4 regions of the Arthrobacter sp. StoSoilB13 genome follow, and region 4 is predicted to be linked to each of the others. Evidence: riboswitches for the same ligand, from Rfam matches in the RefSeq annotation. Region 4 holds a riboswitch; each other region holds the start of a gene.
The links. A riboswitch is a leader RNA that binds a small molecule or an ion and turns the genes downstream of it on or off. The one in region 4 is predicted to bind cyclic di-AMP.
Positions count from the first base shown of each region.

Region 1 (7,075 bases), on a different replicon from region 4:
GGTAAGCACTTGTATGCCGTATCAACGAATTTTTCTGTCGTTTCGGCTGTGGTGTTGGCGAAAATTCATGCGCGGGACACCTTGCAGAGGACGCGCACATTCCCTGAGGCCACGGAATCGGACTTGCGCCCCCCGAATTTGGGTGTCGGCAGCCCGCTTCTCTGGCTGTCACGAAAACTGGTGATTAAAGCAGAACACCCCGCCGGCCTGAGCCTGCGGGGTGTTCCGTGAAGTAAGTGATCAGCCGTTGACGCGGATGAAAACGGGGCCGGAGCCAACGTTCACGCTGAACAGTGCCGTGGTGGATCCGTTCCATCCACCGTGGACTGCCATGCCGTTGCCGACGTAAACAGCGATGTGTGCCATTCCGCCATAGCCGCCGTTGGCGTAGTAAGCGAGATCGCCGGGCTGGGCTTCAGCTGCACTGACCGTGCGGCCGAGGGAGAGGTAACCGGCCGGCCAGTCGTGGAAGTGAATACCGACCGCGGCCAGCGAGTTGGTCACCAGCATGGTGCAGTCCTGTGTGACGCCGAGCTGTGCGTAGGCCGCTGCAGCGATAGCTGCACCGAGGCCGCTGGATGCAGCGGGCGCCTTGGCTGCGGACGCGTCAGCGTTGACCGCCAAAGTTGCGGTGCCACCGGCAGCCGGAGCTTCCTTGGCAGTCGCCTTCTGGACGACGGGAGCGGGGGCTTCCTCAGTCTTGACCACAGGGCGCTCATAGGAGATGGCAACGCTGGAATCAGCAGCAATGGTGGCCTGGGCAACAGACTGCACGTCAAGCGTGGAGGCAGACGTAGATTCCCGCTGAACGTTGGTGTCCGCAGCATTTGCAGCAACTCCGCTGGTCAGGACAAGGCCCGACGCAGCTGCGATCACTGCTGCCTGACGGCCAACGCCACCGGCGTTGTCGCTGACAGCCTTGGCAATGACGGCAAGTGAGCTGGTCTTGGGGGCCTCAGCTCTATGCCGTGCAACCTTGTTTGCACTGGTCATGATTACTCTCTTTTCGTAGCCGCGCACGCTGGGACCGCACGCGGGTTATGGGCTGCCAGCACTTGGGGGGCATGCTGGCTTACCCCGAATGGGATTTCCTAGCGGAGGGTGTAGAACGAGGATGTGCCGGTGGAGGCCACGGAGTGCAGGAGCGTGCCCTGGCTGGGGTTCAAAGCGCTGATCATCATGCCGTTGCCGACGTAGATGCCCACGTGGGCTCCGCCGTTCTGAACGACGAGGTCGCCAGGGGCAGGGGTGCTGGTGGGGGTCATGATCGTCCAGGCATTGACGCGGGGGATGCTGATGCCGGCCTGGGCGTAAACCCACTGGGTAAATCCGGAGCAGTCCCAGCCGTTGGGGGAAGTGCCGCCCCAAACGTAGGGGTGGCCGATGCCGGTGTAGGCAATTGCTGCAAGTCCGGAGGCCGCCGCGCTTGAAGCAGCATCCTTGGCCTTGGAGGACAGGGCACCGAGGGTGCTGTTCGCTTGGTCTTCGGTCGACGTGCGCTGGGAGGCCCGCTGAACCTTGGGAGCTTCCTTGGTGACCACAACGGGGCTTTCGAAGGAAACCGTTGCGGTGGGCTCCGCGGTAACAACTGCGGTGGCGACCAACTGCTGGGTGCTGGAAGATTCCGACTTCGAAACGTCGGTGTCGGCGGCCTGGGCCGGGAGTCCAACACTGAGAACGAGCCCCGAGGCTGCGGCCAGAACGGCGGCTTGGCGGCCTACGGTGCCTGCATTGGTTGAGACAGCCTTGGAAAGGGTGTTCAACGGGTTCGTGCGAACCAATTCGGCGCGATGGCGCGCAGGGGTAGTGCGTGATGACACGAAGGTAGCCTCTCCCAATGCCTGCGAGGTGAGCTGTCGGATTCGGATGGGAGTCATCCGGCCGCGCGGCTTCAAGGAAGCTTTTGCGACTTAACCCCAAGGTCTTCTGACTCGAAGACCAAAATTGGTTCCCCCGCCCCTGCCAGACGATTTTTGCGAACGGACCTCGAGTGGTGGCAGAGCTAGGCAATCCACTCAAGTGCACCGGCCCCCTAAAAAGCCGATGCGCTTTAGACGGTACAACAGATGTTCGTGAATGTCACATTCAGGTCACGGGGCGTGTCATGGATGCGAGAGACAACCATCAAATTGCTCAGAGCCAGCCCATGGGATCTACGACTTCGCCGTTTACCTGGACCTCGAAGTGGAGGTGGCAGCCGGTAGATGCTCCTGTGGTGCCACTCAGCGCGACGGTATCGCCGCGGCTGACAGTCTGCCCCACCTTGACGTTGAAGGACGACAGGTGGTTGTACGTGGTCTCAAGGCCGTTGCCGTGATCAATCACAACGCGATTGCCTCCGCCGTACTCATGCCACCCGGCGAACGTGACCTTGCCTGCAGCGGCGGCGTGGACGGCGGTTCCGCACTGGGCCACGAAGTCCTGGCCACGGTGGAAGTCACCGGTGCCGCCGGTAAGGGGGCTGACGCGGTAGCCAAACGGCGATGCCGTGACCAGCTTGTCCAGAGGACTTCCCAAGGTGCCAAGTGAGGAAGCACGCTGAATGCTCCCCGCTGACTGGGCGCTCAACAGCTGCTTGAGCTTGCCGTCCGGGTCAGCGGCGGTGGCGACTGCTGCACGACTGAAATCGATTTTGGCGGAGGCTGCTGCAGAAACTTCGGGCTGGCTGCCGCCGGGCACGGAGAGCGCCGCCTCGGTCTGGCCCGATTCCGACGTGGCCATGACGGGGCTGGTGGCAGGCAGACCTACAGTCAGGGCAAGTCCGGTGGCTGCAAGCGCGACACCGGCCTTCTGCCCTACACCACTGGCTGACGCGAAGTCGGCTACCTGGCGCAACGGGCTCTTACGGCGGCGCACCTGACGCGGGGTGTCGCGTGGCCGGATCTCCATTGCGGCGCGGGCTGGCCGCAGCTCAGCAGTGGGGCCGGACGCACGGCGACGGCCCCTGACGTTCTGCGATGTCAAACTCTGTTCCTCTCTGGAAAGCCTGCGAAGTTAGCTGTCGGATTCGGGTCAGAGAGTTCAAAGACCCGGTCCGCACGAAGCGCAAACGGCACACAGGTATCCCCGGAAGGACTTGCGTTAGTAGGCACTTCTGCTGCGGACTTCACCCCAAGGCTGCTTCTTTAGGCAGCCGCTTGTGGTTCCCCCGCCTCTGCCAGTAGTTGATGACACACCTGATCTGCTGGCAGAGCTCGGCTCCAGATCAGGTAACGCTTTGGTATCGGCGCTAGTAGATAACTATAGGTGATTAAAGCCCGCAGTAATAAATTCGTTATCTTTCCAAAACGACCGAGTTGCGGGTGCTCCATATCATCAGTCGCGGAAACCCGCAGGTCATACGCGCGCCAACCACCACAAAGTGAGATCCGACACTCCCGTGGTCAGGGCAATTCAGAGTCAGCTGACGGCGACGAAGACGTGCGCAGCGACCTCGGGAGGCAACTCCAGTGCTCCTTCAATGCCCGGAACGCGGACGGAGATGTACTCCCCCACCCGTTCCAAGGAGACGGTTGCGCCAGGACGAATTCCGCCTTCATCGAGCTGGGTGAGGAGCTCGGGCTCAACCTGGATGGGTTCAGCAAGCCGGCTGACCACTACACGCGAATCGGCAGCGTACCCGTCCATCGCGTGCAGCAGGTTCACGTCCAGGCGGGAAAGAGGCTGGTTGGCGAGGCCGCCAAGGGCTTCCAAGCCCGGAATGGGGTTGCCATATGGTGACTCTGTGGGGTGTTCCAACAACTCATAGAGCCGCCGTTCCACCCGTTCGCTCATGACGTGTTCCCAGCGACATGCTTCGTCATGAACGTACGCCCAGTCCAGGCCAATGACGTCCGCCAGGAGCCTCTCGGCAAGGCGGTGCTTCCGCATGACCTCGGTGGCCCGCTTGCGCCCGACTTCGGTCAGCTCCAGGTGGCGGTCGTTGGACACAATCACCAGGGCCGTCACGCTCCATGCGTCCAATGGTCTGGGAAACCGTGGGACCCGAGTGCCGCAGACGCTCCGCGATGCGCGCGCGAAGAGCCACGATGTTCTCTTCTTCAAGCTCCAAAATGGTCCGAAGATACATCTCAGTGGTATCGATCAGATCCGTCATCCAGCTCAGCTCTCCTCGAACGCATTTCTTGCGTAATCTCCACCGTACCGCGTCCCAGCCAAGGTGGACGGTGTGCAACCGACACCTCCGGAACGTCAATCCAAGCCTAGCTTATTTGGAATTACTCTGGATAATTTTTCCCTGGGCCGGAATCCCTGTGGTGGTCCGGCATTCCACGTGGCGGACTATGACACCCGCAGATTCCTGACGGTGGGCCCGGTCAGGCAGAATGAGGGAGTCGAAGGGGCAGCCGATGCCACCTGCCCACCTCCCCCTCTCTAACCGATACCCATTGGAGCCACACGTGAGCGACAACAGCATCACTATTCCCGCCGACCTGCTGCCCAAGGACGGACGCTTCGGCGCGGGACCGTCCAAGGTCCGCCCGGAACAGGTCCAGGCCCTGTCTGCCGCATCGACCACCATTCTTGGCACGTCCCACCGTCAGGCGCCGGTCAAGAACCTGGTGGGTTCGGTCCGCGAAGGACTCAGCCAGTTCTTCCGTGCACCCGAGGGCTACGAGGTTGTCCTCGGCGTCGGCGGTTCCACTGCTTTCTGGGATGTAGCAGCTTTTGGGCTCGTTGAGAAAAAGGCCCAGCACCTTTCCTTCGGTGAATTCGGTTCCAAGTTTGCCGCGGCCACCAACAAAGCCCCCTTCCTGGATGCATCCTCCATCATCACGTCCGAGCCCGGCACGCGGCCGGTCTCCCAGGCGGAGGCCGGGGTTGACGTCTATGCCTGGCCCCAGAACGAGACTTCAACCGGTGTTGCAGCCCCTGTAAAGCGCGTCGAAGGCGCCGACGCCGGTTCGCTCGTCCTGGTGGACGCCACTTCAGCCGCCGGCGGGCTGGACGTCGACGTCGCCGAATCGGATGTCTACTACTTCGCCCCGCAGAAGAACTTCGCCTCTGATGGCGGCCTGTGGCTGGGCCTGTTCTCCCCGGCAGCGTTGGAGCGCGCGGCCCGGATCAAGGCCAGCGACCGCTGGATTCCGGACTTCCTGGACCTGCAGACCGCTATCGACAACTCCAAACTGAACCAGACGTACAACACACCTTCACTGTCCACGCTGGTGACTTTGGATGCGCAGGTGCAGTGGCTCAACAGCAATGGTGGACTGGACTTCGCCAGCAAGCGCACGGCAGACTCTGCCAGCCGCATTTACTCCTGGGCCGAGGCGTCCGAGTACGCAACACCGTTCGTCGCGAAGGCTGAGGACCGCTCCAACGTCATCGCCACGATCGACTTCGATGACTCCATCGACGCCGCGGCAATCGCCAAGATCCTGCGGGCCAACGGCGTCGTGGACACCGAGCCGTACCGCAAGCTTGGACGAAACCAGCTTCGCATTGCCACGTTCGTCGCTATCGAACCGGACGACATCTCGGCCCTGCTCGCCAGCATCGACTACGTCGTGGGCGAACTCAAGAAATAAACTGAAGAAGTAACTGTCGCGGAATTCCGCGCAAGGCAGGAAACGGCGTCGTCAGGGTTCTTCCCGGACGGCGCCGCTGCCGTTAATCGCCCAGGCGGGCGACGTCGTCGTCATCGTCGTCGTTATCCACCGCGTCAGGATCGGCGGCTTCGGCGGCAGCGTCTTCCTCGGCCTGCACGGCTTCCTCGGACACTTCCTCCACCGTCTCCTCCACCAAGGGTGTCTCGTCTTCCGGGCGGACACGCTTTGCCCACGGGACCCATTCCGGGGCAAGGATGGAATCGTCGGAGGGCAGGAGGCCAAGCTCGCTGACTGTGACGATCTTCGACCGGGAATTGCGCGTGATCACGGCATACCACTGCCACCCGCCGTATCCGGCAAGCTTGGACTCGAACAAGTGCGTGACCACGCGGTCGCCCTCGGACTTTGCGCCTACGTGGGCACCTACCTCGCCCGGGTTCGCGATAGTCTCCACCGCTTCCCGCGCGACGTCGACGGCGGCGGCCAGGAACGCATCCGGCTTGCCAGTGCGCCACACGGGGATGCCTGCCCGCGGCTTCGCTGCGACCGGCTTCCGCGCAGGGGTGTCGCTGTTTTCAGGGGCTTGCCCGTTGACAGGATTCCCCCCGATGACAGGGACGTCGGCGGCAGAAGTGACGGCCCCAGGACTGGCCTGTGCGTCCCTTCCGGCCTGTGTATCCTGTGCGGATTCCGAAGTCATGGCGGTTCCTAGGCTTCCAGCTCGTCGGCAACCTTGCGCAGAGCCATACCGATGGCCTTGGCCTTGTTGCCTTCGGGGTACTTGCCGGAAGACAAAGTACCGGACAGGTTATCCAACACGGTCACGAGGTCCTGCACCAACGGCGCCAGGTCCTTGGCGTTCATCCGCTTGGCCTTGGCGATGGAGGGCGTCTTGTCCAGGACCCGAAGGCCCAATGCCTGGGCACCGCGACGGCCATCTGCCACGCCAAATTCCACACGCGTACCGGCTTTGAGCTCGGTTACGCCTGCGGGCAGTGACGTCTTGGGCAGGAATACCTCCTGGCCGTCCTCAGCCGCGAGGAATCCGAAGCCTTTTTCCTTGTCATACCACTTGACCTTGCCGGTGGGCACGTAATCAACCTTCTTCGTTCTTGCTGTGGAGACACGTCGTGCCGCCACCGCATCCGCAGGGATTTGCGGGATCGAGGGAGACAGCACGGTCCGTGTTGGTCTGTTACTTCAAGGTTATCCTGCCGGACCACCTATTCATGCTTTGCCGCCGCTTTGCGGCGCCTTTGCTTCACGCTTGCGGCGCCTTTGCTTCACGCTTGCGGCGCCTTTGCTTCACGCTTGCGGCGCCTTTGCCCATGGGCCTGGTCCGTGTGGCCCTGCTGCTAGCGTTAGGCGCATGACTTCCCCGGGTTACCGCCGCCCCCTCATGATCGTTGCCGCCATGATCGCCGTCCTGTCCTTGGCCGCAGTGGGCGCGGTCATGGCCATCGCCTTTAACAGTGGAGTTGCGCCGGTGTGGATCACGTCCACCGCCCTCTATGGGCTGCCGG
Region 1 is NZ_AP024648.1:604,895-611,969, reverse strand. Features, by position in the region: gene LDP01_RS15110 (NlpC/P60 family protein) at 241-993, opposite strand; gene LDP01_RS15105 (C40 family peptidase) at 1,092-1,820, opposite strand; cyclic di-AMP (ydaO/yuaA leader) riboswitch at 1,825-1,988, opposite strand; gene LDP01_RS15100 (M23 family metallopeptidase) at 2,134-2,964, opposite strand; cyclic di-AMP (ydaO/yuaA leader) riboswitch at 2,971-3,200, opposite strand; partial or broken gene LDP01_RS15095 (iron-dependent transcriptional repressor DtxR) at 3,400-4,096, opposite strand; gene serC (phosphoserine transaminase) at 4,401-5,531, shown strand; gene LDP01_RS15085 (DUF3027 domain-containing protein) at 5,614-6,252, opposite strand; gene LDP01_RS15080 (cold-shock protein) at 6,261-6,644, opposite strand; gene LDP01_RS15075 (hypothetical protein) at 6,922-7,075, shown strand, end outside.
Region 1: linked by a shared signal. The riboswitch ahead of LDP01_RS15100 (M23 family metallopeptidase) and the one ahead of LDP01_RS20325 (NlpC/P60 family protein) in region 4 are both predicted to bind cyclic di-AMP.

Region 2 (7,075 bases), 490 kb from region 4:
ATGACCGGACGATGTCCTTTGGCTTGCGGACAGCAGCCCGATCTCGTCGTAGTGGTGGAGCGTCCGCACGCTGACACCACATGCTGTGGCCAGCTCACCGATGCTCCACGGCCCGGATCCTGTTGTTCCCGTCATGGGCACAACGCTAAGTCCTGACGCAACGTCAGGTGCAAGTGGGTGTGAAACCCGGAAGGCACATTTAACGCGAAAACCGCCCCGCCTCCCGCCCGGGCGCATCAGTACTGCTGCGAACGGCGGAAAGCGGGGCGGCAATCGGGCCCTGCATGGTTTGAGCCCGCTGGGGTGGGCTCAAGCCTGCTTATTGAGTCGGCTTAGTACCAGTTGTTGGCCAAGTGGAAGGCAAGGGCCGCCGAGGGGGAGCCGTAGCGTTCCTTGATGTAGTTCAGGCCCCACTTGATCTGGGTCTGGTAGTTGGTCAGCCAGTCATCGCCTGCGGTTGCCATCTTCGAAGCGGGCAATGACTGCACGATTCCGTAGGCACCACTGGAGGTGTTGGTCGCGGTGGTCCGCCAGTTGGATTCCTTCTCCCACAGTGTGTTCAGGGCAGTCATTTCACCCGGACCCCAGCCGTAGTTGGCGAGGATGCTGGCGGCGTATGCCTTGGCAGCGGCGGGATCGTCCACGGCCTTGGGAGTGGCGGCTGCGGCTGCGGCTGCAGCAGCGGCGGCATCGGCAGCCTGCTTGGCGGCTGCATCAGCGGCAGCCTTTTCGGCGGCGGCCTGTGCGGCAGCTGCCTGGTCGGCGGCGGCTTTCTCGGCCGCAGCCTTTTCGGCGGCGGCTTGTGCCGCAGCTGCCTGGTCTGCAGCGGCCCTGTCTGCAGCGCCCTTCTTGGCAGCAGCATCCAAGGACGCTGAGATTTCAGCTGTTTTGTTGCTGGCCTGGGCGGTAGCCTGCGTCTCGGACGCCCGGCTCGTTTCGGGGAGATTGAATGCGGCGTTTGCGGCCTGGCCAAGCGATGCGACGCCCAATGCTGCGGCAACGACTCCTGCAACAACGGACATTCGTTGCCCGGTCTTGCCGCGGCGTGCAGCGTTCTTCAGAACGGTTTGCGACTTCGTCAGGGGAGCGTTGTGATCGTCACGGTGACGCGCGGAAGGGCGCGTCTGATCGTTGAATTCAGACATGTGTGATTACCTCTCAGCGCCTGCGGAGTTAGCTGTCGGGTTCGGATGAGGTCATCCGGCCGCGCGCGTAGCTGCGGCTTCACCCCAAGGGCAAGGAAAGTACTGTGCCCGGAGACTCTGGGTCCCCCGTCTCTGCCTCGAATGAGAACGGAACTCCGGGAAGTGGCAGAGCTCGGCGCATCCCGGGTGTGGGCCAGTTAGGGGCGACCCACCCTTTCGAAGGTACAGGAGGTTTCGGCTTAAGTCACATTTGGGTAACAGAGATCACGTTCACGGCGAGTCATGTTGCCTGATTCGTTATATGCGTTCGTTCAAAGCTGCGGGGAGTCGGAGAGTGAACTCCGTGCGTCCCGGCTGGGACGTTACTTCCACACTGCCGCCATGCGCCTGGACGATGGATTCGACGATTGACAAGCCCAATCCGGAGGTCCCTTCCGACCCCGATCTCGCCGCGTCAGCCCGGGCAAAACGCGAGAAGATTCGCCCCTGGAAAGCAGTCGGAATACCAGGCCCGTTGTCCGTGACGGTGACCACCGCGCTACCGTCGGCGGAAAGCATGACGCCTGCGACCACCGTGGTACCTGGATCGGTGTGCTTGCGGGCGTTGGACAGCAGATTGGCCAGCACCTGATGCAGCTGGGTTGCGTCCCCGCGCACCGTAATGGGCTCGTCAGGGAGTTGTAGCTTCCAGATGTGGTCCGGTGCCATCACCTTTTCGTCGCTGACTGTCTCGATCACCAGCTGCGTCAGGTCCACATCCGTGACCTTCAACGGCTGGCCTTCATCCAGGCGCGCCAACAACAACAGGTCCTCCACAAGCGTGGTCATCCGTTCCGACTGGCTCTGGACCCGCGCCAGCGACTTCCTGCCGTCCTCCGTGAAGTTCTCCGTCATACGAAGCAGCTCGGTGTATCCACGGATGGCGGTCAGCGGTGTCCGAAGTTCGTGGGAGGCATCGGCAACGAACTGCCGGACCTTGGTTTCGCTCTCCTGACGGGCTTCCAGGGCCCTGGAAACGTTGTTGAGCATTTGGTTCAAAGCGTGGCCCACGCTGCCAACTTCAGTTCCAGGATGAGCGGCCGACGGCGGTACGCGCACCGCGAGTGCCACCTCACCGGCGTCGAGGGGAAGGCGCGATACTTTCGTTGCAACCTCCGAGAGTTGCTCCAGTGGCCGCATGGTCCGGCGGATGATGACGGTGCCGGCGAGGCCGATCAGCACCAGGCCGCCAAGTGAAACAAACACCATGGTCCATACCAGCGAGGCCTCGGCATTTTGCTTGTCAGCCAACGGCAGGCCTGTCGCAATCACATCGCCGTAGTTGGTCTCAACTGCCACCAGCCGATAGTCGCCGTTGGACAATGAACGGTCTACGGGCCGGTTGTCGCGGGGGAGCGATAGCAGGATCTGCTTGTCTTCTGCCGAGAGTGCGACGCGGCGACCGTTTGCGTTGAGGAAGCCCGAGTTGATGACCGTGGAACCATCGATCCTCGCGTTAAGTGTCCCGGCGCCTTGGCCACGGGCCTCCAGCGGATCCGGCCGACCGCTGGAGGGAAAGTTCGACGGCGGCCCTGCCGAAGTCATTCGCGCGGCCTGATGCCTGCTCCAACTGCTTGTCGAGCTGTTTGTTGAAGTACATGTCCATGGAGGCGTAACTAACCACTCCAACTGCACCGCAAATCGCCACCAGCAATGCCATCGCCACCAGGACCAACCGCGTGCGCAGATGCCAGGTGGAGGGATTGAGCCAGTTCCGCTGGGTCTTGCGGGCTACTCCGGAAGAGGTGGACAAGATTCAGTCCGCAGGCTTGATGACGTAGCCAGCGCCACGGATGGTGTGGATCATTGGCGGGTGGTTGGCTTCGATTTTCTTGCGCAGGTAGGAAATGTACAGTTCCACGATGTTGGCCTGCCCGCCGAAGTCATAGTCCCAGACGCGGTCAAGGATCTGTGACTTGCTGACCACCCGCTTGGGGTTCTCCATGAGATAACGAAGAAGCTCAAACTGCGTTGCCGTGAGCTGGATGTCCTCGCCGGCGCGCGAAACCTCCCGTGTGTCCACGTTGAGGGTGAGATCACCCACTACCAGTTCCGCGGTATCCATGGCCGCAACGCCCGAGCGTTGTACGAGACGGTGCAGGCGCAGGAGAACCTCCTCCATGCTGAAGGGCTTGGTGACGTAGTCGTCCCCGCCGGCGGCCAGGCCAACGATGCGGTCCTGGACAGCGTCCTTGGCCGTGAGGAACAGTGCGGGCACTTCCGGCGCGAAGGCGCGGATCCGGTTGAGGACCTCGACGCCGTCGAATCCTGGAAGCATCACGTCCAGCACCAGCACGTCGGGGCGGAAGTCCTTGGCAAGCTTCACAGCTTCCGGTCCATCGGCTGCCACCGCTACGGACCAGCCTGCCATGCGAAGGCCCATGCTCATGAGCTCAGCGAGACTCGGTTCGTCGTCCACCACCAAGGCTCGGATGGGGGAGCCGTCCGGGTGGGAAAGCTGGGGAAGGTTGTTCGTCATGGAGTGCGGGGATGCCATGTGACAACTCTCCATTCTGCTGGTTTGTCGAAGCTTTGCCGGTCCTGTGAGGATGCTGTGAGGTCAACACTAGCCACGTGGGAGTTCAATGGCAGGCGTTGCGGGAGTGCTGCAGTGAATACTCGCCTTCTACGGCTTGTAGCAGATTTTGAGGGAAAAATTCGAGCTTGGAGCAGGTTGCGATTGGACAGCAAGTGTTTCAGATCTTGAGATTCCGTCCTTTTGCCCCTCATGGGAATCAGGGAGGTCATCATGCACTATCTGCCGAAGAAAATTCACGATAAGCCGAATATTTCTCATCGAGACCGAATGAAATGACGTTCATTTTCGGTGGGGGAAGAATTGTGATCTGCGGCACAATAGACCCTCTTGTCTCAAAATGTGGACGGTTTCACGCTTTGTTACTTGCGTGTTGCCATTGTTACGTTGCACACTTCCAATGTGAACAAGAACTCAACAGCACCTGCAGCCGCAGCAATCTGGTCCAGCACACCCGCTGGCGACGAGACCCGCTGTTGTCGAATGCAAGCCTAACTTTCCACCCCGAAGAAGTTTCAGGCATTCGCCCCCTAGCCCAGCGTTGGGCGCCCTTCCCCAAACTCATTGCGGGGACAACCAGCATTCGAAGCCGCGATGACGGCTATTCACTTTTGAGGTAATCACTCCATGTCAGTTGCATCCGGTTACGTCCACATCTCCGTCCGAAACGCCAACAAGGCCGCTTCCAACGCAGGCCTCCGCCCCGGCTTCGGCAACCGCCCCGGCTACGCCCCCGCCACCCAAGGCAACGGCCAGCAGGCTCCCGGCTACGTGCCCCAGGGCTACAACCCCAACTCCTACGGCCAGTTGCGGGCAGTTCCCACCAATGAGCCAGCACCCATGACGGCGCCTACTCCCGTCATTGCGCAGTCTGACCGCCTCCGTCCCGTTGCCAACGACAACGTGGCCCGCGGCTTCGTGCTCTACATGGGCATTGACGAAGAAACTGCAGCAGCGGCTGGCACCTCCATTGCCAAGCTCGCCCAGGAAATCCGGGCCTACGCCCAGTCCCTGGTCACCGGCGCTGAGAGCTACGCTGCAGTCGCCGTCGCACCCGCCGGGGCACCCGGCTCCGCGCTCGACGTCGTACGTTCCACCTTCGGTGACCCCACGGTCGCCGCCCGCCAGCGCACCGAGGCTTCACGCCCGGCACCGCAGCAGGAAGCCCGCCCCTCCGGCGTGTTGATCGACCTCGCCCGCCGCGAAGTCCACCTCGACGGTGAGTCGCTGAACCTGACGTTCAAGGAATTTGAGCTCCTCAACTACCTCGTCGAAAACGGCACCCGCACGGTTGGCCGCGACGAACTGCTTGAGGGGCCTGTGGCGCAACGCCGAAGAAGTGCCCAACGAGCGCACCATCGACGTCCACATCCGCCGCCTCCGCTCCAAGCTGGGCCGCCTCGCCAACACCGTACGCACCGTGCGTGGCCAGGGCTACCGCTTCTACGAGCACCCTGAGGTCATCGTCTGGGCCGCTCCGGAATACTCGATCTAGCTATTGCTTCCGCGAAAGCGCCTGTCCTGTAAAGGGCGGGCGCTTTCGCTTTCGCGGGACGATCCCTCGGCGCCTGCTCGTACCTCACGCAACAACGGCGCTTTCGGGATGCCCCGCTGCGCTGCAGCGCCCCCGCTGCGCTGCAGCGCCCTCTCTTCGGTGGGACGCTTTCGAGCTTTCGGGGCCAGTGAGCATGTGCCTTCGCGGCGCTAAGGTTGTGGAATGAGTGACCATCACATCAGGCGCCTTGTGATCATGCGCCACGCCAAGGCGGATTGGCCCATGGGGGTCCAGGACCATGAACGTCCCCTCGAGGAACGCGGACACCGTGAAGCTCCGCTGGCTGGGCGATGGTTGCTCAAGCATGGGGTAGTTCCAGACTTCATTCTGTGCTCGTCTGCGCTGAGGACCCGCCAAACCTGCACGTGGGTGTGCGATGAGTTGGGGGACAAAGCCCCGACGCCCAAGCTCGAGGACGGCTTGTATGCCGCCTCGGCAAACCGGATGTTGACCGTGATCAACCATGTTCCGGACACTGTCACCACCTTGATGGTGATCTCGCACATGCCCGGCGTGCAGGACCTGGCCATGCACCTTGCTTCGCGCGACTCGGAGCATGATGCCTACATGGATGTCGCCACACGGTTCCCAACCAGTGCTTTGACCGTGATGGAGACTGAGAAGCCATGGGCGGAGCTGGATGGGCAGGACGCCCGTCTGACGCACTTCAAGGTGCCGCGGCGCTGACTTTCCCGCCAGGCTGTGTGATCCCCCGGCGTCCTTAGGCCGCCAGATCCGCCACCTTTTGGGCGTCACTTATGTGGGCTTCCGAAAGTGAGCGGGCAGACGCTACGTCTCCGTCCGCAATTGCCCGGGCAATTTCTACGTGTTGTTCGGCGGCCTTGTGCGCCCAGTCATCCTTGCCGAGATTCGCTGCTGTGGAAACCGCAAGCCTGGCTATGGCCCGGCGATGCGCATCGGCCAGGAATTCGTTACCACTGGCTTCGACGATCAGGTCGTGGAACTGCCTGTTGATTCGCGTTGACTCCCGTACGTCACCGCTTTCAATGGCTTTCGCGAACCCCGTTGCTGCGTCGTTCAGCCGCGCGAACCAGGCAGGAGCGATCTGTCCATCGCGGGGCCCGCGCGGCTGTCAGTTCGGCTGCGAATCCTTCAAGATTGCGTCGCAGATCAAACAGGCGGCGTTTGGCGTCGTGGTCCAAACCTGCAACTACTACGCCGCGGGCTGCGGGCGTGAGCAGGCCTTCGGCAAGCATGCGGCTCAGCGCTTCCCTTACGGGTGTGCGGCTGACTCCCAATTCCTCTGCTATCGATGCCTCCGGAAGGCGGTCCCCGGCGGTGTAGGTGCCGTCGAGAAATCTGGCCCACAAGACGTCGTAGGTTGAGCGTGCTGATCCTGTTCCTGCCGCGTCTGAACTCATGACCTAAGTATACAAGGCATGCGAAAGCAGCTATTGCATTCATTGCATGCAATGCGTACGCTGAGTGTGGGAGGTGGTCATGGACATTGGGTCTGTAGCCCTTATGGCTTTGGCCGGCACAGCTGCCGGCGCAATAAACGCGGTTGCAGGTGGCGGGTCGCTGGTGACCTTTCCAACCCTTCTCGCGCTGGGCTACCCGCCCGTCGCGGCCAACGTCATCAACACGGTGGCAGCCTTCCCGGGTTATGTGGGTGGCGTTTGGGGCTATCGCAGGGAACTCAAAGGACAGGCCCGCAGGGTCGCGATCCTGGGAACCACCACCGTGGTTGGTGCCACAGTGGGATCAGCGCTCCTGCTGGTGGGACCGGAATCAACATTTGTTGCTGTGGTTCCGTGGCTGGTGCTTGCATCGACCCTG
Region 2 is NZ_AP024649.1:861,993-869,067, forward strand. Features, by position in the region: gene LDP01_RS22625 (MerR family transcriptional regulator) at 1-135, opposite strand, end outside; gene LDP01_RS22630 (aggregation-promoting factor C-terminal-like domain-containing protein) at 333-1,145, opposite strand; cyclic di-AMP (ydaO/yuaA leader) riboswitch at 1,151-1,308, opposite strand; partial or broken gene LDP01_RS22635 (sensor histidine kinase) at 1,443-2,937, opposite strand; gene LDP01_RS22640 (response regulator transcription factor) at 2,941-3,681, opposite strand; partial or broken gene LDP01_RS22645 (winged helix-turn-helix domain-containing protein) at 4,348-5,215, shown strand; gene LDP01_RS22650 (SixA phosphatase family protein) at 5,438-5,962, shown strand; gene LDP01_RS24055 (FCD domain-containing protein) at 5,997-6,341, opposite strand; gene LDP01_RS22660 (GntR family transcriptional regulator) at 6,280-6,657, opposite strand; gene LDP01_RS22665 (sulfite exporter TauE/SafE family protein) at 6,737-7,075, shown strand, end outside.
Region 2: linked by a shared signal. The riboswitch ahead of LDP01_RS22630 (aggregation-promoting factor C-terminal-like domain-containing protein) and the one ahead of LDP01_RS20325 (NlpC/P60 family protein) in region 4 are both predicted to bind cyclic di-AMP.

Region 3 (7,075 bases), on a different replicon from region 4:
CGGAGTGATAAGGATCAAGCAACGATCCCAGCCAACGGGCCAGCACCTGATTACCCCGGGGTTACGCTTGTTTGGTGGGCAATTTCAAAGGGTGGCATATCGTGGCCGGGGTGGCCGCAATGGCCCTTGCCGCACCCTTGGGATCGGCCATGGGATTGAACTTCGTAGCCACCTTCATGTTTGCGTGCGTCGCGTTCGTCGCGGTCGCCATGTGGACAGAATCCAAGATCGCCCGACGCCGGGACGCGGCTGACGCTGCCGCCTCCCCCGACGCTTCGCGCGCCGCCGGCGACCCCGCCGAATCGGACGACGCCACCCGGGATTAGCATGCGGGCGGGTCGAACAGCCCCAAACCCGAACCAGGGCTGTTTCAATAGCGGTATGGCTTCGACTTCCCGCTCCGTCGTTTGGCCCGCCGTGCACGATGAACGTCGTGCGCTGATCCAGGATCTGGAACCGCTCCCCGAGCCACTCTGGGAGACGCCTTCACTTTGCCCGGGCTGGGACATCCATGACGTACTGGCGCACGTTGTGGACAGCGCAAAGACCACCCGTTTGGGCTTCCTCAAGCGAATGATTGAAGCCCGCTTCGACTTCGACCGCGACAACGCCGTGGGGGTGGAACGCGAGAAGGCCAAGGATCCCGGCGGCACACTGACGGCGCTGCGCGCTGTAGTGTCCCGGACATCGGGACCACCGGCGGGGATTGCCACACGATTGGTGGAAGCGTTCGTCCATGGCGAAGACATCCGGCGCCCCCTTGGCATGACACGCAACTACCCGGCCGGGCAGGTCGCGTTGGCTCTTGCTTACCAGGTCAAGACAACAACAAGGATCGGCGGCGGCAAGGAGATAGCCGCGGGCTGGCGACTGGTTGCCACGGACACCGACTTCCAGCACGGCGACGGCCCGGAGGTACAAGGACCGGCCATTTCCCTGCTTCTCGCTGTTTCCGGACGGCCGGTCTCTGAGGACGAGCTAACCGGCCCCGGGGCTCCGGTATTCCTGGAACAGGCCCGGCCTTGACGGGGCGCCGAGGCAAGCGGAGCACGTTACTGTCTGCCGACGTCGAGGCTTGCGGTCTAGGTGGTCGGATTCTCTGGACGGAGGGATCGCATCCTCCGGGGACGCACGGGAGCGCGCAGCCCGCTTACATCCTTATCCACGGCATCGGCGTCTCGCACCGGTACCTTGCGCGCCTTCACGCCGTACTGGCAGCGGGCGCGCCCACCTACTCGCTGGACCTTCCCGGTTTTGCGGGTACTCCCAAGCCCGGGCGGCAACTGTCCGTGGAAGACTACGGCGCGTTCATCGCAGAAGCACTGAAGGGCCTGCGGCATCGGGTCGTACATCCTGGTAGGACACTCGATGGGCGTGCAGTTCGCCATTGAAGCGGCCCTCCATGCGCCTGAACGCGCCTTGCATCTTGTCCTCATGGGTCCCGTGGTTGACTCACGCCACAAGAACGTGGGGCGGCAGTCGCTTGCCCTGTTCCTGGATGGCCTTCTCCGCGAAAGCCCATCGTCCAACTGGATCGTGATCACGGACTACCTGCAATGCGGGCCCCGCTGGTACCTCACCGAGTTGCCGGTAATGATGAAGTACCCGACCGAGAAGCAGTTGGCCAAAGTCCGGACTCCCGTGCTGGTGCTTCGAGGGAGCCGCGATCATGTGGCCGGGCCGGAGTGGGCGCTTAAGCTCTCCCGCGCGGTGCCCCAAGGGCGCCTCGTTGAAATCCCCGGAGTTGGACACGTCGCCCAGCACATGCGGCCGAAAGCTGTTGCGGACGCCATCATGAGCTTCGTCGCTGCCACCTCCCGCCAGAGTTAGGCACTGATGCACACACTGATGCACGACGGCGGAACCCGGCGTGGGTGCCCCTTGTTGGGTTTGCGATCTGGAGACTAGGCTGGCCGGGCAAGCACAATAGTAAGTTTGCTTAGGAAGGGTGACCATGACCAGCTATGACCCTGAGGACGATCCCCGGACCTTCGGAGTTTCCGGCGACGCCGAGCCAGCCGACACGACAGGCGACACCGCTGGCGTCACTGCCGGCGACACCGACGATGTCCACGCGGATCCCGACATGCGCCAGGACGAGGACGACGATCCCGCAGCTTCCGCCAACCCCGATCCCCTGGACGGCAACGTCACGGGACTTGAGCCTGGAGGCGGCGTACCTCCGGGCGAAACCCCACCCGCGGAGGGCAGCATGAGCAGCGACCAAGGACACGAAGAGTAGCTCGTCCCCAAGCCGCTGTCCTGTCGCTGCCCAGCAACGTATTAGCGGGCCAGCAACGTATTAGCGGGGGCAACTCCGGTCACGGCAGCCTCAGTATCTCCCCGAGGTCATAGTCAGCTGGCTCCTCCAGTTGAGAATAGGTGCAGCTCTCCGGAGTCCGGTCCGGCCGCCATCGACGAAACTGGGTGGTGTGCCGGAACCGGTCGCCTTCCATGTAGTCATAGGCGACCTCGATGACGAGCTCGGGCCGAAGTGGAACAAAGGAGAAGTCCTTGCCGCCGCTCCATCGGCTTTGCGCGCCCGGCATCCGGGAACCAGTAGCGGCGGCATCTCCTTGGTCGGCCCACTGACCCCAAGGATGCTCGCTGAACTCCGTCTGGTATGGCTCAAGTTCAGCCACCAGGCTTTCGCGCTTGGCCATGGGAAATGAAGCCACCACCCCCACGTGCTGCAGCTGACCGGCGTCGTTATATAACCCAAGCAGCATCGACCCGACAACCTTTCCCGTTTTATGCCAGCGGAATCCGGCCACCACGCAGTCCGCGGTCCGTTCATGCTTGGTTTTGAACATGACGCGCTTATTCGGTTGGTATGTCCCCTCGAGCGGTTTGGAAAGTATGCCGTCAAGCCCGGCACCTTCGAGCTGCACGAACCACTCCTGTGCTTGATCAAGGTCCGTCACCGCCGGTGTTACGTAAACGGGCGCCTCAGCCTTGGCCAGTGCCTTCTCCAAGGCGGCGCGACGCTCGGAAAACGGCTTGTCCATAAGGTTCTCGTCTCCCAGCGCGAGGATGTCGAATCCGATGAAGGAGGACGGGGTGCTTTCGGCCAGCATCCGCACACGGCTGTCGGCGGGATGGATGCGCTGCTGAAGGCCCTCGAAGTCGAGCCTGTTCCCAGCTATGAGGACAATCTCGCCGTCGATCACGCATTTGTCCGGGAGATTCTTCCGAAGGGCTTCCACCAGCTCAGGGAAATACCGTGTCATAGGACGTTCGTTTCGGCTACCCAGGATGATCTCATCACCATCTTTGAAAACGATGGTCCTGAACCCGTCCCACTTTGGCTCAAAATGACCCACATCAGGGATCGAAGGAACAGACTTGGCAAGCATGGGCGAAATGGGCGGCATCACTGGGAGGTCCATACGACTATGTTCTACCTGCCGCCCGCGGCGGAAGCTAGTCTTGGGCCATGGATATCTTGGCCGTACTAGTGGCAGTGCTGGCAGCACCTGCCCTCATTGCGGCCCTTTGGTTCTGGGTCTTGCGCCAGAACAGCAAGGGTAAAGTCCGGCGCGGTGCCACGGGTGGGATGCTTGGTGTGGCGGACGAAATTTTCCGACCCGAGACCCATTACGCACACCAAGTCCAAAGGATCCAGCACGAACTGCCAGCCCCGGCTCCGGCCCCGGAGCCTAAGTCCTAACGGACCTTCGCGCCGGAAGGCGTCCCGCCCGTTACATTAATGTGACTTTACTATGCCGCTCATGTACCGTCGAAGAGCGACCCTCATCTCCGCTGGGCCGCTTCCGGGTTGACGCCGAGCTCTGCCGCAAACCGGAATCCGCCAGACCCGCGGCAGAGACGGGGGACCCAGAGTTCCCGGGCCTGATTTTTCCCCTAGGCCCTTGGGGTGAAGCCGCCATGTGCGGCCGGACGGCCTCGTCCGAACCCGACAGCTAACCTCGCAGGCGTTGAGAGGCAACCACCATGTCCCCAACCATGGATCAGCCGCGCCGCGCCCAAATAGCGCGCGAGCGTACCCAGCCAACCGGACGCCGTCGGGGCCCCAACCCAGCGGATCCTCCACCAGCACGCCGGAAGCAGAAGCAGGTTTAGCAGGCGCGACGCCGGAACCCGCCACTGCTTCTATTCCCGCCTCTGCTTCCAATCCCCAAACGGCGGCACCCACCACGCGCGCGGCCGCTCGGGCGGCAGAGCGTGAACGGGCAGCCCAGGCAGCTATCTCTGCTGAGACAGTCCCCACTGAAACTGCTCCAGCAGAAACAGCACCAGCGGATTCTGCAACAGCGGACTCTGCTCCGGCGGACCCTGCTCCTCTGGAGCCGGCAACTGCTGCGATTCCAGCTGTTCAGGCGCCCGAACCCGTCGCGCCCGAACCCGCAGCGAATCCCGAACCTGCCACCGCTGCCATCCCGATCGTTCAGGCGCCCGAACCGGTCGCGTCCGAACCCGCAGCGAATCCCGAACCTGCCACCGCTGCCATCCCGATCGTTCAGGCTAAGAGCCCCGCACAGCTTGCCGCAGCCGCGACCGCCGCCTCTGGTCTCGCAAGCCGGAAAGCCCTTCGCGCACAGGAATCCGGGAGCGGTACGGCCCGAAAGTCGGCAAGTGCTGGCGAAACCCCGGCTGGCGGCGCCCCTGCCTTCGGAGCTTCATCACTGGGAGCTTCATCACTGGGTGGATCATCCTTCAGCCATGAACCACACGCCGTGCTCACCAAGGCCGCATCGGTCAAAACAAAGGGCCAGCGCATGGCAGTCGTCGCTGGGGCCTTGGGCTTGGTATTGACCGTTGGCACCATGAGCCAGGCCTTCGAGCTTCCCTTCTTCGGGCAGGAAACGCCGGCCCAGGAAGCAAGCGACGCAAAGACGGGTAGCGACAGCAGGCAGTCAACTTCGGCCACCCCTGCACCCAGCTCGTCCTACGCCACCGCCTCCGCGTCGTCGGCCACCAGCGAGGCCGGAAAACCGGCAACCGTAGCAACGCAGTCGTCAGGAGAGGCACCCGACCAGGCGCCGTCGTCGTCCCTTCCGACTCCGCAAGTGTCACTCGCGGATCCTGTTTGGGTGCCTTCGGCAGTCCCGTCGGCTGTTGTTCCCGTCCCGGGCGTGACAACTCCTGTTCCAACCCAGCCGGCCCCGAGCCCGGTTCCGTCGGACACGGTCACCACCCCACCTGCCACGACGACGCCGACCCCCACGGGCACTCCGGCACCTACTCCAACACAGGCTCCGGCGCCAAAGCCAAAGCCGACCGGCAGTCCCAGCACCACCACACCGTCCAGCGATTCACCCCTGGACCTGGACGGCATACTTGACGGCGCCACTGGGATCTTGAAATGAGCACGCGGCTTCCCAGGACCAGCGCGCACGTCGGATGGCATGGCCGGTACTGCAGCAGCAGCCGCACTGCCACCTTCCGCAATCGGATGGGCCGCTGGAGCTGCCAGCGGTTGCGCCGGGCCTAAGGAATCACAGCAACCGGAATCACGGCAACAAGATGAGGCGGGCACCCGACCCTGAACTGCTCCACCCGGGTGCCTGCCTCTTTTGTTTCGTGTGTCGCTTGTTCATGGCCTCGATCGCTTCTATCCAAACAGCCACGCAACCATAACCAACGCCCCGATGCACAGGACCGTTGTACAGAGGATGACATCCCGGGCCATTGTCATCCCGCGTCCGTAGGGAGAAGCGAAAAGGAAGACGTTCTGTGCGGTTGGCAGTGCGGCCATGATGACGCTGGCCAAGAGGTGCTGACCCTCCAAGCCGAACACGAAGCGCCCCAGCGCCCAGACCACCACCGGCATGCCAGCCACCTTCAAGGTGGTAGCAACTACGGTCTCCACGCGGCCATCGCCCTTTTGGAGAGGCGCCTTGCCAGCCAGCGACATGCCAAAAGCCAGCAGAACCATGGGGACGGCCGCGCCGGCCAGCATATCGATGGGTCTCTGAACGAGCTCCGGAGCCTCCCACCCCGTCAGGGCCATCACCACCCCCAGGCCCGAGGCGATAATCATGGGATTGGAGAAAGGCTGCAACAGCATCCGTTTCCACGAGATTCCTGTGCCGCCCGCCACGCCCAGGACGCTCAGGTAGAAGGGCGCCATGATCAGGAGTTGAACCAGAAGGACTGGAGCAACGTGCTGCGCCGTGCCCACTGCATACAAGGAAACAGGAATACCGATGTTGTTCGCGTTGGCATAACTGCTTGCCATGGCACCAACCGCCGTTTCCGCGACCGGCCGTCGGAAGAACACGAAGCTCAGCAAACAATAGAGAAGGCCTATGACGGTTGCCGACAGGAGCGCAAGAGGGGCGTCGACGCCGAGGGCGGCACGAATGTCGCTTCCACCTACCACCGTGAACAGCAGTGCAGGATTGGTGATGTAGAAAGCCGTCCGGGTCAGTGCGCTTTGTACATCCGGGGCCAGCACTTGGTAGCGGGCGGCGAAGTAACCCACCGCGATGACCGAGGCGACGATGAGGATCCCCGACACAACGCCGCCCACAGTGCTCCTAAGAATTGGTCAGAAACCGTTTTCTCAGCGTAAGCGACGCCTGGAGGACTGTCCAATTCCGGCCGTTCCGCAGCACACGTTCCGCAGCACACGTTCTACAACACTCCGCGGCCCAAAACACTTGGCGGCCCGAAACCCCTGATATTCGCTAGATCCGGGGCCGCGAAGCCCAGCGCTGTGCCTTCAGTGCAGCGTGCAACTCGAGCCTGATGGCCCCGCTCAACGGATCAGCTCCGATGAGTTGGCGGATCCGGCCAAGGCGGTTGTAGATGCTGCTCCTGTGCAGATGAAGTTTCGCTGCGACGTCCTGCACTGAGCTGTCGTTGTCATAGAGCAGTTCCAGCACGGGCAGGAGTTCGCCGTTCTTGTCCTGGTCCTCCAACGTCCGGAAATGAACGGAGCCCGTGTCATCCCAACCGCCCGGCGCCTGAAGACGATCGAAGAGTTGATACACGCCCACCGCCCGGCTCTCCACCAATTCCCCCAGGGGCGGATCCACGGCTGCGGCCTGGGCTGCCACTTTCGATTGCCTGTAGGCGCCCGCCAGTTGCCGGATAACCTGGAACGGCT
Region 3 is NZ_AP024648.1:353,442-360,516, reverse strand. Features, by position in the region: gene LDP01_RS13945 (hypothetical protein) at 75-326, shown strand; gene LDP01_RS13940 (maleylpyruvate isomerase family mycothiol-dependent enzyme) at 382-1,026, shown strand; partial or broken gene LDP01_RS13935 (alpha/beta fold hydrolase) at 1,023-1,830, shown strand; gene LDP01_RS13930 (DUF6480 family protein) at 1,955-2,242, shown strand; gene LDP01_RS13925 (ATP-dependent DNA ligase) at 2,322-3,389, opposite strand; gene LDP01_RS13920 (hypothetical protein) at 3,437-3,670, shown strand; cyclic di-AMP (ydaO/yuaA leader) riboswitch at 3,800-3,952, shown strand; gene LDP01_RS13915 (hypothetical protein) at 3,939-5,330, shown strand; gene LDP01_RS13910 (AEC family transporter) at 5,576-6,496, opposite strand; gene LDP01_RS13905 (PucR family transcriptional regulator) at 6,654-7,075, opposite strand, start outside.
Region 3: linked by a shared signal. The riboswitch ahead of LDP01_RS13915 (hypothetical protein) and the one ahead of LDP01_RS20325 (NlpC/P60 family protein) in region 4 are both predicted to bind cyclic di-AMP.

Region 4 (7,075 bases):
GTCCAGGTCGATCGTCAAGTACAGCACATCGATTCCAGCCACGAAATCGGCTACGAACGTCTCGACGCGCTCCGCGGAACAGTCCTCGTCCAGCAAGTACTTCACGCCCAGGCGGTCAGCGGTGTCAAAGAGCGTGCGCGTGTTGTTGGGCTCCGAGATTCCGACGACGGCGTACCTCAGTTCGCGTCCAGCGGCGGTTTCTTCCTGCGCCATCTGCAGGAATGGAGTCCCGGAGCTCGGGGTCGGCTCGTCGCGCAGGTCAAAGTGGGCATCCAGGTTCAAGACACCCAAGCGCTTTCCACTGCGCACGGCATTGGATCCGGCAACGCCCAGGTAGCTGGCAAATGCCGTCTCGTGGCCGCCGCCCAGCATCACGGTGAGGTTTCCGGCGTCGAGCAGTTCCGAGACGGCGCGTCCGGCGCGCTGCTGGCCTTCTTCCAGTGAGTCGTCCTCCACAACTACGTCGCCGGCGTCGAACACGTCACGGTCCAGGTGGAAAGCCAGGGGAGCCAGCGCCGAGCGGATGGCGGCCGGAGCCGCGGAGGCACCCGCACGGCCCTTGTTGCGCCGCACTCCGGCGTCGCTGCAGAAACCCAGCACGACGGCGGGACGCGAGGCGCCGGGAATGGCCGGGGAAGTAAGGGGTTGGATGGCCTGCCACCAGCGGCGATGTTCGTCGCCGTCGCCGTCAAAGCGGCCGGTCCATGGTGTGGGAAGGACGTCTACGGAAGGGTTGGTGCTGGTGTTTGGAGCCATGCTTTAAGCACACCCCACCAGCGGGCCAAAAAACAGCTGCAGCGCGCTGCAGTGTCCGGGATGCCGGACATCGCTACTTGACGCCCAACAACTCCTCCACAGTTCCGATGCCAAAGAACAGCAGGAACGCAGCCGCCACTGCCCACATCAGGGGGTGGACTTCACGGGCACGGCCCTGGAAAGTGCGGATCAGGACGTAGGAGATGAAGCCTGCGCCCAGGCCGTTGGCAATGGAGTACGTGAATGGCATCAGGGCGATAGTCAGGAAGGCGGGAATGCCAACGCCCCAGTCCTGCCAGTCGATCTTGCCAACCTGGGACACCATCATGAAGCCCACCACCACAAGCGCAGGAGCCACGGCTTCGAACGGGACCAGGTTGATGAGCGGCGTGAAGAACATTGCCACCAGGAAGAGCAGGCCCGTGACAATGGAGGCGAGACCGGTCCGGGCGCCCTCGCCAATGCCCGCGCCCGATTCAACGAAGATCTGGTTGGACGAAACGGAGGCACCGCCACCGACGATTGCGCCCAGGGCATCGACCTGCAGGACGCGGTCCACATTGGGAATGTTTCCGTGTTCGTCCACGGTCCCTGCCTCGTTGGCCAGGCCCACCATAGTGCCCATGGCGTCGAAGAAGATGCTGAGGAGGATCACGAACGCCAACAGCGCAGCAGCCACGAAACCGAGGTGTTCAAAAGCTCCGAAGGGGTTGGCTTTGCCGATCAGGGAGAGGTCAGGGGCGCCCCATTCGGAAAGCGTCGGCGCCACCAGTGACCAGCCGCGGGGATTGACGTTCTTACCGTCGAAGCTGGGACCAATGTGAAGCGTGAATTCGAGTATGGCGGCCAGGGCGGTGGACACCACGATGCCGATCAGGATTGCCCCGCGGACCTTTCGCACCACCAACGCAATGGTCAGGACCAGGCCGACAGCGAACACCAACGTCGGCCAGCCCATCAGCTTGCCATCCACGCCAAGGCCCAGCGGGACCGTGGTGCCGGCGGCATCCGGAATGCGTCGGACAAAACCAGCGTTGACCAGCCCGATCAAGGCGATGAACAGGCCAATGCCCACCACGATTGCCGTCTTGAGCGCTTCCGGGACGGCCCTGAAAACGGCCGTGCGGAATCCGGTGAGTACCAGGATGAGCATGGTGACACCCGAAAGCACCACCAGCCCCATCATGTCCGGCCAGGTCAGTTCAGGGTGGGAGGCAACCGTTACGGCGACGAATGCGTTCACTCCCAGGCCCGTTGCCACGGCGAAGGGGTGCTTGGCCCAAGCGCCCATGAGGATCGTGAGGATGCCCGCAACGAAAGCAGTGGTTGCCGCTACGGCCGTGAAGCCGAGCGATGCTCCGCTCGAGTCTGCCCCGGAGAGGATCAGCGGGTTCAGCACCACGATGTAGCTCATGGCGAAGAAGGTCGCGAAGCCGCCGCGGATTTCGCGCGAGTATGTGGACCCGCGCTCGGAGATCTTGAAGTAGCGGTCGATTGCAGAACCTTGTTTAAGCATGAAGGTCTCCGGTGATCGGGGGAGTTTGCTCTCAAATCCTATGCCCGCCAATGTGGGGTGCTGGAACGATTCGCCTAGTCTGTAAGGAAGCCAACACTAGGAGAAACCGCCCCATGCGTACCATCCGCCCGCTTCTGGCCGCCGTCGTAGCCGCTCTTGCTTTCGCTTCCGCGTTGCTGCTTGGAGCTGCTCCGGCCTCCGCGCACGACGTCGCCGAATCAACAACCCCGGCCAACGGTGCCAGGGTGGCTGAAGTGCCGGCGTCGGTATCCATCACGTTCAACAACCAGCCACTGGCCATCGGTTCCGGCGTGACCGTCACCGCCGGGGGCGAAAACTGGGCAGATGGCGCAGTGGAAATCATCGACAACAGGGCTGTCCAGAAGCTGCGTCAGGGCGCTCCAGCCGGCGAATACACCGTGGTGTGGCGTGTGGTCAGTTCAGACTCCCACCCGATCGAGGGAACCTTCAAGTTCACAGTTTCCGGGACAAGCACGACGACGGCGAGCGGCTCGGCAGGTGCCTCCTCCCCGGCTCCGGCGGCTGTTCCGACGGCGGGCACAGCGGCCCCCGGTACGGAAAATACTGAGCCGGCTCCGGCAGCTTCCCAGCCCTTCCCCTGGAGCATCGTTGGCCTCGCTGTGGTGGCGATCGGTCTGGTGATCTTCCTCGCTGTTACAGCCCGGAAGAAGCTAGCGGCCCCCAACGACCCGGGTGGCGAAAATTCCCCGGAATAGCGGGGTTTTCTACATACTTGCGAAGATCTCGAAACGGTTACTGCGACACGCCAAAAACGAACTGCTCGTTACGTAAATGTGACTTTGGGGTGATCTTCCCGTACGGTTGTACCTGTGCCTGTTCCACGTAACAGGCATTCCGGTCTGATTGCCTAGCTCTGCCGCAGTCCGGAATCCGTTCGCAGACAAACCTACGGCAGAGACGGGGAACCCATTTTGGCCCGCTTTCAGAGCGCGCCTTGGGGTGAAGTCACGAAGCTTCCGCTGCACAGCGGGGGATAGTGGCCGGGTGACTCCCATCCGAATCCGACAGCTAACCTCGCAGGCATCGGGAGAGGCTCTTTCATGTCTTCACGCATTCTTCGCGGCCGTCGTAAGGCGGACAGCGTACGTCCTAATCCGTTCATCTCCATCTCCAAGGCTGTTGCCAGCAACGCATCCGGCGCAGGTCGCCAAGCCGCTGTCATCGCAGCAGCTTCAGGCCTGGTCCTCACGGGCTCCATCGCTGCCCACGCAGCAGAGACCCCTGTTCAGCGCGACTCCAGCCCCGCTACTGTCGCCGAGACCGTTACCGAGGGTCCCACCAAGGTTGTTACGGCCGCATCGACGGCCACCATCAACTTCGAGCGCCCCGCGGTTGCTTCCGTAGCGGCTCCCGTCATTGAAAAGCCGGCTCCTGTTGCTCCGGCTCCGGCGGCCAAGAAGGCGCCCGCAGCGGCTACCGTCCAGGCCGCTGCAACTACTACGGCTACCGCCCCAGTGGCATCCGCGCCTGCTGCAGCTCCGGCTGTTGGTGGCATCAACGCTGCCATGGTCGCCTCGGCTTACGCCCAGATCGGCATCATGCAGGATTGCACCGCGATGGTGGAACGGGCCCTCGGCTCTGCCGGCATCCCGGTTGGCGACCTCGCACCCATGCAGTTCCTGAACTACGGCAAGGTTGTCAGCGACCCCCAGCCCGGTGACATGATCGTCCAGTCCGGCCACGTAGCCATCTACATCGGCAACGGCCAGGCCATCAGCGGTGGCATCAACGGCAACCAGACGGGCATCCACCCGATCAGCTGGCTCACCGCAACCGGCCCCATCACGTACGTACGCGCTGGCGCCTAAGCTTCACGCTCCAACTCAAAGGCCGGTGCTTTCGAGGACAAATGTCTTCGGAGGCGCCGGCCTTTTGGGTTAATTTTTGTTCTTTTTAGGAACATGCTTTGGTTGGCTCGATCGTTTCAAGGCCAGGGTTCTCCGCCAGGTTTCTACGCGCAGGGTTCCAGGTAAAGGCTCCAGGCCAGGTTCTAGGCGAGGGCGATGCCCGGCCCGGCGGGGAGGGCCACCTTGGATGAGATCGCTTGCCCCACTGCCTTGGCTTGCCGTAGTACTTCCTTGGGCGTGGGTGTAATAAGTTCCCCAACGCCCACCAAGTGCATCCCGACTGCACGCATGGCTGCCACGAAGTTCTGGCCTATGGCGATTCCCAGATCGGCAAGCATTCGGCGCAGCTGGCTCTGGGCGCAGCGCGTCACCACGATGTGGTCTGCCAGGAGAACCCCGCTGGCTGTATGCACGGCCCATTGACGTGGGGTGGATTCGAGGGGGCCATAGACGCTCATCCCAGCCCTCAGGCTGCCCGTGGTCAGGCTTGCGACGGGTCCGTATCCAAGCTGCAACGACGAGTCGCCACCCAGGAAGTCCAGCCGGACAGCGCGTGTGGTGGTGCGGACATCCAAGTGATGGCTGGCGGCGTAGTTGCGCAAATGGCGCAGGATCTCGTTGCGCTCCTGCATTGCCGCGGGGTCTGCTGCGTCGCAGCGCTGGAGCATTCCCGTGTGGACCGCTGGTCCGGTGGTCGATAAAGAACCAAAGCCATCCAGCACGATGGAACCGACGCCGTAGCGGCTGAGCTCGCTGGCAACAGCCAGGCCGGAGAGGCCGGTGCCGATCACCACGGTGGTAGTCCGTTCCGTGACGGAATCAGGAGTGAGTGACACTGCTTGGGTTCCTCCTTGACGTGTGTGCCTTCGGCAGCGCGCTGGATCGCGTCCGAGTTCCCCAAGCGGCCGCAAATAAATGGCCGGGTTGTGTCCTGGGACACCTTTGCCGGCCATTCGGTGACTCGAACACTACCGAACTTTTTCTGCCATGGATAGCCTCGGCGACAGCGTGTTTTGGATGTTCATCCGCAGCGCAACCCGGCGCGTGGTGAGCGTGCCGGAAACCGAGCCCGGACCGTTATCCACATAGCCCAAAGTCGCCTTGATTCGGCATTGCCAACCGAGAATAGTGGGCATTGGAAGGAGAACCCCGAGGGTTTCTTCGGCCCCGGCTATTGGTTGCGCGCCAGCAAGGGATCACCGGTAGGGAGAACCTCTGGCAGAATGGCCGGAACATCAAGCAGTAGGTGGAGAGGCGGGCCCCATGGACCAGCACGGCAGACACATTGAAGAACCACGGGACGGCGGGGACCAGGCTGTGGCGCCTGGTGGAATCGTCGTCGGAGTGGACGGTTCCGAGCATGGTCAATGCGCCCTTGTATGGGCTGCGCGTGAGGCGGAACGGCGCCAACTTCCCCTGCATATAGTCACGGCTTATTCGGTGCCCATCTTCGCAGCGTCCGGCCTCGACGGCGGATACGCCACCGTGGACGATTCCGTGATCCGCGAGGGCGCGGAAGCAATCGTCAAGCAAGCCATGGATAAGGTCTCAAGCTACAACATTGACGTCGATGCGTCAGTGGAGAATGGGGATGCCGCGGGAGTCCTCCTTGACCTCTCTGCGAACGCTGCACTCCTGGTGTTCGGCAGCCGTGGCCGTGGTGGCTTTGTCGGGCGTCTCCTGGGCTCGGTCAGCAGCGCCTTGCCGGCCCACGCAAAATGCCCCACCGTAACGGTCCCGCTGTATTGCGCCGATCGTTTGGGCGAGAACACCGAGGACAAGCACATCAAGGCTGAGCACGCCAAGGCCGGGCCGCGAACGGTGGAAAACGTCGTCGCCGTGGGTGTGGACGGTTCGGAGCAGGCCCGCGTCGCCGTTCTCGAGGCAGCCGAACAAGCCCAGCGGATGGGGGCCAAACTCCGCGTCATCTGCGCAGTCCCGCAGTACAGCGGCTCCTTGGCCTGGGTGCCGGCACCGTTGGATCGCGATGCCCTGTTCGCGGATATTAAGGTCCAATTGGATGCAGGCGTCGCCTGGCTCCGCAGCCACTTCCCGCAGCTGCCCGTGGAAACGGACCTTAGGGACGGCTCACCAGTGGACGTGTTGGTCGAGGCTAGCCGGGGCGTGGAGCTGGTTGTCCTGGGTACGCGGGGCCGGGGTGGTTTCGCGGGCATGCTCCTTGGTTCCACATCTGATGGCGTGCTTCATCACGCCAAGGGGCCGGTCCTCGTTGTTCCGGACCGCGAGGATCCGCGGCTGGCAGACCGGCCCAAATTCGGACCCATGCTCGGCGCGGCTTAGGGCCATGGCGCGAACCGTCCATGGATAACCAGCAGCCCGGGAAGCATAGGCAGGAAGACAGCGCGGGCCCGGATGTAAACGGGCAAGTCTTCATTCGGGATATTGCGGACATCCGGGCGGACATGCTCCCCGAGGTAGGCGGCAAGGCCGCCAATCTCGGCGAGCTGAATGCCGCCCGCCTTCCAGTGCCGCCGGGCTTTTGCCTTACAACGTCCGCCTACCGGTACGCCCTTTCAGCGATTGGAATGGAGGAGATCTTTGCACTTCTACAGGACGCCGGAGCTTCTGACCTTGACGAACTGAATAGGCTAGCCGCCCGGGCAAGATCCTTGGTGCTCGACGCCGGAGTTCCCACCGACGTCGCTGAGTCGGTACGGACGGCGTATCGGAGGTTGGGAGACGCAGCCCCCGTCGCAGTGAGGTCCTCAGCCACGGCCGAGGACTTGCCCTTCGCGAGTTTCGCCGGGCAGCAGGACACTTTCCTGAACGTAGTGGGAGCAGACGCAGTTCTGGACGCCGTAAGCCGCTGTTGGGCATCGCTCTGGACGGACCGGGCAGTGAGCTACCGGACAACCAACGGTATTGACCATGCCACGGTGACGCTGGCCGTCGT
Region 4 is NZ_AP024649.1:375,402-382,476, forward strand. Features, by position in the region: gene hutG (formimidoylglutamase) at 1-756, opposite strand, end outside; gene LDP01_RS20315 (NCS2 family permease) at 830-2,272, opposite strand; gene LDP01_RS20320 (copper resistance CopC family protein) at 2,386-3,009, shown strand; cyclic di-AMP (ydaO/yuaA leader) riboswitch at 3,183-3,351, shown strand; gene LDP01_RS20325 (NlpC/P60 family protein) at 3,355-4,122, shown strand; gene LDP01_RS20330 (NAD(P)/FAD-dependent oxidoreductase) at 4,305-4,997, opposite strand; gene LDP01_RS20335 (universal stress protein) at 5,425-6,462, shown strand; gene LDP01_RS20340 (PEP/pyruvate-binding domain-containing protein) at 6,483-7,075, shown strand, end outside.